Regions from separate parts of the Kitasatospora sp. NPDC058218 genome, predicted to be linked through region 3. Evidence: riboswitches for the same ligand, from Rfam matches in the RefSeq annotation. Region 3 holds a riboswitch; each other region holds the start of a gene.
What was found. Region 3 has a riboswitch for cyclic di-AMP ahead of ACFVYI_RS11515 (peptidoglycan DD-metalloendopeptidase family protein). Riboswitches for the same ligand answer to the same signal wherever they lie in the genome.
Positions count from the first base shown of each region.

Region 1: linked by a shared signal. The riboswitch ahead of ACFVYI_RS12850 (M23 family metallopeptidase) and the one ahead of ACFVYI_RS11515 (peptidoglycan DD-metalloendopeptidase family protein) in region 3 are both predicted to bind cyclic di-AMP.
Region 2: linked by a shared signal. The riboswitch ahead of ACFVYI_RS33700 (family 16 glycosylhydrolase) and the one ahead of ACFVYI_RS11515 (peptidoglycan DD-metalloendopeptidase family protein) in region 3 are both predicted to bind cyclic di-AMP.

Region 1 is NZ_JBHVWC010000016.1:121,590-125,092, reverse strand. It holds gene ACFVYI_RS12860 (GNAT family N-acetyltransferase) at 1-53, opposite strand, end outside; gene ACFVYI_RS12855 (hypothetical protein) at 96-1,046, shown strand; gene ACFVYI_RS12850 (M23 family metallopeptidase) at 1,101-1,949, opposite strand; cyclic di-AMP (ydaO/yuaA leader) riboswitch at 1,962-2,105, opposite strand; gene ACFVYI_RS12845 (YiaA/YiaB family inner membrane protein) at 2,364-2,654, shown strand; gene ACFVYI_RS12840 (alpha/beta fold hydrolase) at 2,783-3,503, shown strand, end outside.
Region 2 is NZ_JBHVWC010000065.1:60,932-64,434, reverse strand. It holds gene ACFVYI_RS33700 (family 16 glycosylhydrolase) at 1-1,131, opposite strand, end outside; cyclic di-AMP (ydaO/yuaA leader) riboswitch at 1,134-1,298, opposite strand; gene ACFVYI_RS33695 (hypothetical protein) at 1,763-2,092, shown strand; gene ACFVYI_RS33690 (alpha/beta hydrolase) at 2,163-3,305, opposite strand.
Region 3 is NZ_JBHVWC010000014.1:121,897-125,399, reverse strand. It holds gene ACFVYI_RS11520 (MFS transporter) at 1-1,072, opposite strand, end outside; cyclic di-AMP (ydaO/yuaA leader) riboswitch at 1,383-1,543, shown strand; gene ACFVYI_RS11515 (peptidoglycan DD-metalloendopeptidase family protein) at 1,548-2,582, shown strand; gene ACFVYI_RS11510 (DUF2470 domain-containing protein) at 3,045-3,503, opposite strand, start outside.

The sequences.
Region 1 (3,503 bases), on a different contig from region 3:
TGGTGGAACTCGCGGATGACCAGGCGGGGGCCGGTGAGTCGGACGGGGACCATGCCTGCCGACCCTACCCGGGCTTTCCGGTTACCGTACGTGACATGGAAGAAGAAGACCTGCGGCTCGCCCCGCGCACCAAAACCGCCGAACTGCTCGCCTGGGCGCAGGCTCACGGCCACCCGCCGGTGGCCGAGGCGCCGGTGCGGGCGGTGCTGGCGCTGCTGGAGCTGGGCGAGGGCAGGATGCGCGACGGCTGGCCGGAGCTGACCTCGGACGCCGTGGAGCAGCTGCTGTACGAGCGGCTCTACCTGTACGTCCAGCCCGAGCCGGAGCAGGACCCGCTGGCGTACGGCGCGGCGGTGCGGCTGCTGATCGACCACCAGCGGGCGGCGAAGCGGCTGAACGCCAAGCGGCAGGAGCGGCTGCACGCGGAGGCCGAGTGGCAGGGCGAGGTGGCCGCCGGGCTGCTGCGCCGGTCCGACCTGGTCACCTGGCCCCGGCTGTACACGCTGCTGCTGCGCGCGGACGGGGTGGACCTCGCCGACCGGGAGGCGGTCCGGGCCTGGCTGGCGGCGTTCCGGGAGCTGGCTCCGCAGGAACGATCGGCCGCGTACGAGGCGCTGGAGTGGGCGGGCGAACTGGACGCGGTGGACGACGGGGGCTGGGGCGAGGCCCGGATGCTCAGCGTCGGGATGGCCACCGACGGCGCCCGGCGGCTGCTGGAGCAGGGGCTGATGCGGCGCAGCTACCGCAATCTGACGGAGCTGACCGCACTGGGCCGGCCGATGCCCGAGGAGCTGGCCGGGGACTTCGGGGCGTTCGAGGAGGCCGCCGCCGAGGCGGCGCTGGACCTGGTGGGCGAGTGGACGACGCCGGGGCTGCCGCGGCTGCTGGTGGAGGAGTTCCCGGAGCTGGCTCCGGAGCCGGGCCAGGAGGAGATCGACGCCTACCTGGCGGGGCTGCCCGAGGCGTACGAGGACGAGGCGTACGAGGAGTACGAGGGCCAGGAGCACGAGGGCGAGGAGGCCGGGCAAGCGGCCACTGACGCCTGAGACGCGACGGTGCCCCGGCCGTCGTCGCGACGACCGGGGCACCGTGGCGGGCTGTCAGGGGGTGATGCCGCGCTGTTCGAACCAGGTCTCCGGGTCGACCGGGGCGCCGCCGCCGGGGCGGACCTCCAGGTGCAGGTGCGGGCCGGTGACGTTGCCGGTGGCGCCGACCTTGCCGAGCTGCTGGCCGGGGACGACCTTGCCGGAGCCCTTGATGATCGAGGAGAGGTGGCAGTACCAGATCTCGGTGCCGTCGGGCAGCGTCTCGACGATCCGGTAGCCGTACGAACCGGCCCAGCCGGCCGAGGTGATGGTGCCCTGGCCGACCGCGTACACCGGGGTGCCGGTGTCGGCGGCGAAGTCCAGGCCGGTGTGCAGGTGGGCCCAGTAGGAGGCGCTCTGGCCGTAGTGGGCGGAGAGGTTGTAGTCGCGCACCGGCAGGTTGATGGCGGCGAGCTTGGCCCTCTCGGCCTCCTCGGCGGCCCGCTTGGCCTCCTGCTGCTGGGCGGCGCGCTTGGCCTCGGCCTCCTTGGCGGCCTGCAGGCGGGCGCTCTCCTCGGCGGCGGTGCGCTGGCTGTCGGCCTGCAGCTGGATCCGGGCGGCGAGGGCGAGACCGGGGTCCGCGGAGAGCGCGACCGGCGTCTCGTCCGGGGCCTCGACGGCCGGCGCGGCGGCCGGGGTGGCGGAGGCGAAACCGGTCGCGCCGAGGGTGGCGGCGACGGCGGTGACGCCGAGCAGCGGAGCGGTGCCGCGGGTCTGACGGGGCATCCGGTGCCGGTTGGCCTCGGCGGCCTGCGGGGCGGCCCCGCCGTACTCGCCCGGGTGGGCGGGCGGCCAGGGGTGGTCGAGCAGCTGGGTGCCGGCGGTGGAGCCGGGCAGGTGTGCCGGAGAGTGCGACGACGCCACGGAGGCGCGCTCCTTTCCTTCCTTCGCGCCTACCGGGTTAGCTGACGGGTTCGGAGCAGGAAGGTCTCCTACGGCTGGGCCTGGGCCCGGCCGATTCACCCCAAGGAACATGGTTCCCCGGCTCCCTGGCCTGCCCGGAGGCGGCCGGTGGGATTAGGCGGCGGCGCACGGTGCCGTCTGGGTACGGCGTTGAGGACCGCGCTGCGTTATCAAACGTTAATCCTAGGAGCCTCTGATTCCAAGCCGTCCGTTCGGGACAGCCGGATACAGATCGGACACCACGCGGTCCGATGGGCGATTTGGGGCGATTGACGACAACTGACACTACCGAACGTGATTGGACGTCAACGAACGACCCCCCACTTGAGTACTCCTACTCATGTGCGGCCGGGTCCGCGCGGCCATCCTGGCGCCATGAACGCACCGATGCAGTCACGTACCACGGCCGCGTACTACATCCAGGCCGTGCTCTCCTTCGCCCTCTCCGGCGGCGCCCTCGCGATCGGGATCGCCTACCTGCCGGTCGGCGGCTGGACCCGCGCCTTCCTCGGGATCGGGCTGCTCTACACCGTGACCTCCTCGTTCACGCTGGCCAAGGTGGTCCGGGACCGGCAGGAGACCAACGAGATCGTCACCCGGGTGGACCAGGCCCGACTGGAGAAGCTGCTCGCCGAGCACGACCCGTTCAAGGTGGAGGGGGTCTGAGCCGCGACGCCGGGGCGCCCCGGAGGACCGGTCGGCCGACCGCTTGACGGCTAAGGCTATTAGCCTTAGCTTTATGGCTATCGGCACAACAGGCCGATGCCCGTCCCGGCGGACCGAGGAGGCCCCCCATGCCCGGCACCTTCACCCCCAGCACCCAGTACCTCGACCGCCCCGGCGGCCGGCTGGCCTTCGACGACACCGTGCAGGGCGACGGCGCCCCCGTCGTCCTGCTCCCGGGCATGCTCGACAGCCGGGCCGCGTACCGGCACCTGCGCCCGCTGCTGGTCGCCGCGGGCCGCCGGGTGATCACCCTGGACCTGCGCGGCTTCGGCGAGTCCTCGATCGCCTGGGACGACTACTCGCCGGCCGCGATCGCCACCGACGTGCTCGCCCTGCTGGACCACCTCGGCATCGGCCGCGCCGCGCTGGTCGCCAACTCGTACACCGGCGCGACCGTGGTCAAGGTGGCCGGGGACGCGCCCGAGCGGGTCGCCGGGATCGTGCTGCTGGACGCCTTCGTCGAGAACCTGCCGCCGAACGCGCTGCAACGCGCGATGTTCGGCGTGATGGGCGCGCTGCTGGTGCACTCGCCCGCGTTCTGGGGGCTCTACCACCGCAGGATGGCGTACCCGGGCGCCAAGCCGGCCGACCTCGACGCCTACGTGGACGGGCTGGTCGCCGCGATGCGCACGCCGGGCCGCAAGCAGGCCACTCGGGGCTACGTCCACGGGGACTCCGCGCCGACCGGCTGGACCGCCGCCGTGACCTGCCCGGCGCTGGTCGTGATGGGCGGCAAGGACCCCGACTTCCCCGACCCGGCGGCGGTCGCCGACCGGCAGGCCGCCGCGC
Region 2 (3,503 bases), on a different contig from region 3:
GTCCGAGAAGACCTTCGCGCCGTTGATGTACCAGTCGACCGAGTCGGCGCCGTACTGGGTGCCGACGGTGACCCACTGGTCGTGGGCGATCGCCTTCGCGTCGGTGACGTACTTGTGGTCCGCGTTGACGTGGTTGGTCAGCTCCAGCAGGTTGGCGTTGTCCGAGTGGTACTCGAAGGTGTCGATCTCGCCGTGGCTGCCGCTGGTGCCGTTCCACGTCCACAGCGCCGGCCAGGCGCCGGTGCCGGCCGGGAGCTTGACCCGGGTCTCGACGTAGTCACCGGTCTTCACCTTGAAGCCCTCGCTGGAGTACTCGGTGGTGAGCAGCCCGGTGTCCCAGGCCTGCTTGCCGTTCTCCAGGGTGTGGCTGCTCGGCTTGGCGGTGAAGGTGGCGGCGCCGCCGGAGACGGCGACGTTGTTCTTGTTCAGCCAGTCGAGCTTGTTGTCGTTGGGGTTGTGGTCGCCGTAGTGGTACGAGCTGCTCTTGTCGGCGGTCCAGCGCGAGCCGAGGGCGAGGCTGTTGAACTCGTCCGACCAGGTCAGCGACTTCCCGGCGACCGGGGCGCCGGTGGCCGGGGGCGACGGGGCGGCGGTCGCGGTGGGCGACGGCGTCGGGGTGGGCTTGGGAGTGGCCGTCGCGGTCGGCGTCGGGGTGGGGGTGGCCGTGGCGCCGGAGACCACGAGCTGGCGCGAGGGCAGGTTGTGCCAGGCGCCGCCGAGGTCCTGCCAGAAGCCGAACTGGGTGTACGTCCCGGCGGGCAGGGTGCGGGCACCGGTGGTGATCGACAGGCCGGTGGGGCAGATCTGCGCGTTGGAGACGTTGCCGGGGAAGTCGAGGTTGCGCCCGGCGGCGTCGCGGACGCCCACGCCGACGGTCTTGGCGGTGAAGCAGGCCGAGGAGTGGACGGTCAGCGCGGCCGTGGTGGCCTTGCCCGCGACCATGGTGGCCGGGGCGAGCTTGTCCTGGGTGACGGTCGGCACGGTGGCCGCCTGGGCGCCGGTGAGCGCCGGGACGCCGAGGAGCCCGGCGCCGCTGATGGCGAGCGCGCCGGTGGCGGCGACGGCGGCCTTGCGGCCTCGGTGGTTGGGACGGGCGTGGCGCGGGGTCGCGCGCCGGGCAGGCTTCTGCATGGCGGTGTCCTCTGTGACGCCTGCGAGGTGAGCTGTCGGGTTCGGGCTGAGGTTGCCCGGCCGCCTGTGGAGCGGCTTCACCCCTAGCCTCGGCCGGTACGCGGGAGCGCACGGGTCGGGCACTGACCTGGGTCCCCCGCTCCCGTCCACTGTGGTGCTCGACTGCCGACCGGCGGGTGGACAGGACTCGGCGTCCCGACGGCGGGGTCCGCGAAGACGGACTCGTGCAGGCTAGGCAGGCCGCCCGGAAGGCGACAACTCACCGGGGGATGTTGTCGCGCAGCTCACAGTGGGGCGGGGCGGAGTTGATCAAGTCGCCGGTGGAGTTGATCAGTTGGCGGTGGGGTCGGCCGGGGTGGCCGGTGGGGTCGGCCGGGCGGGCGATCGGGCCGGGAGGTCGGCCGGGCGTGGGCCTGCGCCCCGCGCGCCGGGCGCCCGGGCCGGTGCCGGGCGGTGGGTCCGCCGAGCGGCCCGGCGCCGCCTGCGGTGCCGGTGCCGCGCCCGGCGGCCGGACGGCGCGGGGTGCTGCCCCGCGGCGGGGTGCCCGCAAGTCCGCCGCGAAGGTCGGCCGGTCGGATAGGTTGGGGGTCCAGCCCTACCGCACAGACGAGAGACGAGGACCAGTCCCGCCATGACCGCGCCCCTGCCCGCCTTCGCCGGCCGCACCTACCTCTTCCAGGTCGACAACGGCGCGGCCTTCCGCAACGCCTACTCGCCGGACGGCAAGCGGCTGCGCTGGGAGGGCCTCGGCGAGTCGGCGGGCCAGTGGGAGGACGTGGCGCTCCACATCGCCGAGATCGGGCCGGAGCTGTACTTCGTCAGCTGGACCGAGCAGAGCGGCATCACCGTGAGCCATGTGATGGACCTCGGCAAGCTGACGGTGCGCGCGTTCTGGACGTACGAGGGCGAGGGCGGCCGGGTCGGCGAGCTGCACACCGGGACGCTGGAGCCGGTGGCCTGAACCGTGGCCCGGACCGTGGCCTGAGCGCCGCCGGGCCGGCCGTGCCGTGGCCGCCCGGCGCCCGTCCCGGTCAGACCGCGCGGTCCGGCACCCTGAGGCGCTGGGAGAGCCACTCCAGCGAGGACGGCAGCAGCCTGCTCCAGGTCTCGAAGTTGTGGCCACCGGTCTTCATCATGCTGTAGGAGACCTTCATCGGGCCGTGCGCGGCGGCCACGAACGCCTCGGTGTCCCGCCGGTAGTCGCCGTCGCCCTCCCTGGTGCCGGCCAGCAGCACGGACACCGCGGGCTGCGGCAGGTTCTTCAGCCGCCACATCAGGTCGGCCTCGTTGCGACGCTGCTGGCTGCCCTTGAAGAGGTCCCCGGTCGTCGGGTCGTCGGCGGCCTGGTAGTAGCCGGAGAGCGAGACGGCGGTCGGGAAGACCTCCGGGTGGCGCATGGCGAGCTTGAGGGCGCAGTAGCCGCCGGTCGAGTTGCCCATGAAGCCCCAGGCCTGCGGGTCGGAGGAGACCCGGTACGTCGCCTGGATCGCGGCCGGGACGTCCTTGGTGAAGTACGTCTCCGACTGCGCGCCGCCCGGGATGTCCTCGCACTCGGTGTCCTGCGGGAGCGCGGGCGAGGGGCGCATCAGTACCATCACGGTCGGCTGCATCCGACCCTCCTGGAGCAGCTTGAGCGCCGCGCCCGGGTAGTTCAGCCGGGTCACCAGGTTCTTCGCGATACCGGGGAAGCCGGTGCTCACGATCACCGCCGGGAACTGCTTCTGCGCGTACTCCGGCTGGAAGTACTGCGGCGGCAGGTAGACGTACCCCTCGGTGGAGAGCCGGGTGGCGGCGCCGTCGATCCGGACCTCGCGGATCTCACCGGACTGCTTCGGGTCGCGGCCCAGCGCCCCGCCGCCCTTGACGGACGCGTGCCCGATGGTCTCCACCTGCAGGCGGCCGGACGCGTCCGCCTTGTTCTGGATGACGACCGGGCCGTTGTCGCCGGTGCCGAGCAGGTCGTCCCAGCTGCTGTAGAAGGCGAAGTAGTTGTTGGCCACCAGGCCCAGTGCGGCGAGCACGGTGAGCTGGGTGGCGAGCAGCGCACCGATCCGGCCGAGCACCGCCTGCCAGGTCTTCCTCGCCAGTCTCGGCCACAGCCAGACCGTGCCGGCCGTCACCACGAGGGCGATCAATACGGTCAGTGCCAACACCTTGTGGCTCGTCAGACCCATGTCCTGCTTGCTCCCACGCCTCGAACTCCCCCGCCCCCGCCGTAAGGACAACCGGGACGGCCACCCCGGTTCCCCCGTCCACCACGGAAGCCACCGCCGAGGCTCGATCGACAACCCTAGCGGTCCACCGGGCCCGGCCGGACCCGCCGACCAGCGGGGACGGCCGGCGCGGGGTGGGCGGGGCGCGGTGGCGGGTGG
Region 3 (3,503 bases):
CCGGGCCGATCCGCAGCATCAGCAGCACTCCCGTCGCGCAGACCAGCGGCCCCACGGTGAGCGGGATCCGCGGACCGATCCGCTTGCCGAGCCGGCCGGCCCGGGCGGACAGCGCCAGCATCAGCACGGTGATCGGCACCAGGGCGAGCCCGGAGACCAGCGGCGAGAAGCCGGAGACGATCTGCAACTGCACGACCAGCAGGAAGAACACTCCGCTGAACGCCGCGTAGACGCAGAGGGTGACCAGGTTCACCGCGGTGAACAGGCGGGAGGAGAAGAGGCCGAGCGGCAGCATCGGCTCCTCGACGCGGCGCTCGACCACGACGAACGCCGCGCCCAGCAGCAGACCGGCCGCACCGGCCACCCAGACCTCGGGGGAGAGCCCGGCTCCGGCGGCCGTCAGCGCGTAGGTGACCGAGCCCAGGGCCAGCGCGGCCAGCGCCGCGCCGAGGATGTCGAACCGGCCGGTCGCGCTCTCGTCCCGGCTCTCCGGGACGTGCCGGGAAGCCACCGCGATCACCAGGACGGCGAGCGGGACGTTCAACAGGAAGATCCACCGCCAGCCGGGGCCGTCCACCAGCCAGCCGCCGAGGAACGGGCCGATCGCGGCCGACACCCCGCCGAGGCCGGACCAGAGGCCGACCGCCGCCGAGCGGTCGTCCGGGTGGAACACGGCCTGGAGCATCGCGAGCGAGCCCGGGGTGAGCAGCGCCCCGCCGATGCCCTGCACCGCGCGGGCGGCGACCAGCACCTCGATGGTGGGCGCCGCCGCGCACGCCGCCGAGGCGGCGGCGAACCAGAGCACGCCGATCAGGAAGACGCGGCGCCGGCCGTAGCGGTCGCCGAGCGCGCCGCCGAGCAGGATGAGGCCGGCCAGGGTGAGCAGATAGGCGTTCAGTGTCCATTGCAGGGCGGCGAGCGGGGCGCCGAGATCGGTGCCGATCCGCGGCAGGGCGACGTTGACGACGGTGCCGTCGAGCATCGCCATGCTGGAGCCGAGCACCGTCGCCAGTAGTACCCAGCGGCCCTGCGCGGTGCCCAGGCGCAGGGTGCCGGCCTCGGAGGTGGCCACCGCCCGATCGTGCGCCCCGGGAGCCGACGTGACAAGGCTCACCGGGGGTGTGTCGGCAGATGGCTTTCCGTAGCCGATCGCATGCGGAAGGACACCGAAATCGGCGGAGCGTCGCGGATCAGTGGCGCGCGGTTAATCGATTGTGCACATACCGTGCAGTCGATCATTCGGAGTGTCACGACCTTCCCGGCATTGGTTGTCGATTCAAGAGATCGACATTGCTTCACCCGGACGGATGGGTTTTAGTTCAGCGACCGCCCGGCATTGGCCCGGGTGGCCACCGGGTGGAACGCCTAGTCCTGCCGCTGCCCGGTGGTACGAACCGAACTCTGTACGGCAGGAGCGGGGGACCCAAAGGTAAGTCGCCGGACCGGAATTCGCGGTCCGGCTTGGGGTGAAGCCGCGCTATGCGGCCGGGCAACTCCAGCCCGAACCCGACAGCTCACCTCGCAGGCGTCGGAGAGGACAGTTCCCCATGCCCGCACAGGCCCGTCGTATCGCCCTGCCCCGCGCCGCCCGCATCGGCATCGCCACCGCCGTGACCGGCGCCGCCTTCGCCCTTCCGCTGGTGACCACCATCAGCGCCCAGGCCCACACCGCCCCGGCCGCGAAGCCCGCGCAGACCAGCACCTGGACCGGTGCCACCAGCGTCGACGCCGCTCCGGCCGCCGCCGCTCCGGCCGCCGCCGAGGCCGCCAAGCCCGCCGCCGCTCCGGCCGAGGAGAGCTACAAGGTCGTCGGAGGGGACACCCTGTCGAAGATCGCCGACGCCAAGCAGGTCGAGGGCGGCTGGCAGGCGCTGTACGACCACAACCGCTCGGTCGTCGGTGCCAACCCGAACCTCATCTTCCCGGGTCAGCAGCTCTCGCTCGCCGCCAAGGCCGCCGCCGCTCCGGCCGCCGCCGAGGCCGCCAAGCCGGCCGCCCCCGCGGCCAAGCCGCAGGTCTCGCAGGACTCGGTGAAGCCGGCCGCCAAGCCCGCCACCCCGAAGCCGGTCCAGGCCGCCAAGCCCGCGCAGGCCCCGGCCACCAAGCCGGCCGCCCCCGCCGCCAAGCCGGCCGCGCCGGCCGCCACCCAGGCCCCGGCCGCCGTGGCCGCCACCTCCGGCTACGTCGCCCCCGTCGCCAACCCGAAGCTCGGCACCGCCTACGGCGTGGCCGGCTCGATGTGGTCCTCCGGTCACCACACCGGTGCCGACTTCGTCGCCTCCACCGGCACCCCGCTGCGCGCCATCGCGGCCGGCACCGTGGTCAAGGCCGGCAACGGCGGCGCCTACGGCAACGAGGTCGAGATCAAGCTCGCCGACGGCAAGTACGCCCAGTACGCGCACCTGTCCTCGATCGGTGTGAAGGTCGGTCAGGCCGTCACCGCCGGCCAGCAGATCGGCCTCTCCGGTGCGACCGGCAACGTGACCGGCCCGCACCTGCACTTCGAGATCCGCACCGGCTCGGAGTACGGCTCGGACATCGACCCGATCGCCTACCTGCGGGCGCACGGCGTCTCCATCTGACCTGAGGTCGGACCACCGCTGGGTGCGGGGCGAACGACCTCCCGGGATGGTCATGTCGGGTGACCGCTCGACCGGGTGATCGCCGCACCACCAGTGGATCATGGGCGCGGGACACGCCCAGGCCGGCCCGGCTCACGAATATCCTTCGTGAGCCGGGCCGGCCGCTTTCGTTTTCCGTCCCCGTATTTGCAGTGCAGTTCATCCCCCCTGTTCGAGGCGAATGTGATGGTTGACCCGCTCTCACGTCCGGTTGCTCGCTCCGGTATTTCGGTTTCGGTTGTCCGGACCGTTTCCGAGTGGCTCCGTCCCCGAATTCGGCCGGCCCGTCCGGAGTCGGACGGGCCGTCAATTCCGCTCGGCAATTCCTGCGGCGGGGGCGCGGGGTGCAGGGTGCGGGGTGGCGTTCGGGGGGCGCCTGGTTCGGGCGGGTGTCGAGTTCGGGGGGCGTCGTCCGATGCCCGGTCAGGACCGGTGGGCGGGCAGGTCGCTGTTCGCGGCGGTCAGCAGCTGGTGCACGCGGTGCCCGAACTCGTCCGCGTCGCGCGCCGGCTCGGGGAAGACCAGACGGACGTCGCGGTGGCCGTACGGGTGGTCCAGGCGGAGCACCAGGCCGTACCGGTCGAGGGCGAGCGGGCGGATGTCGGGGTGTCCGGCGAGCAGCTCCCGGTCCAGCAGCCGGGCGAGCAGGGCGAGGGCGTCCGGGTGGTCGTCGGCGAGGTGGGTGAGCATCGCGGCCTCGAAACGGGCGAGCGGGTCGGGCGCGGCGAGGGAGAGGTCGGCGCCGGTGAGGGCGGTGGTGCCGTACGGGGTGGAGAGGACGGCGTGCGCGACGTCGAGTCGCAGGTGGACGCTGAGGCCGTCGTCGGCGAGGTGGGCCAGGTGGAGCCGGCCGGCCAGGGTGAGGCGGCCGCGGACGCGGTC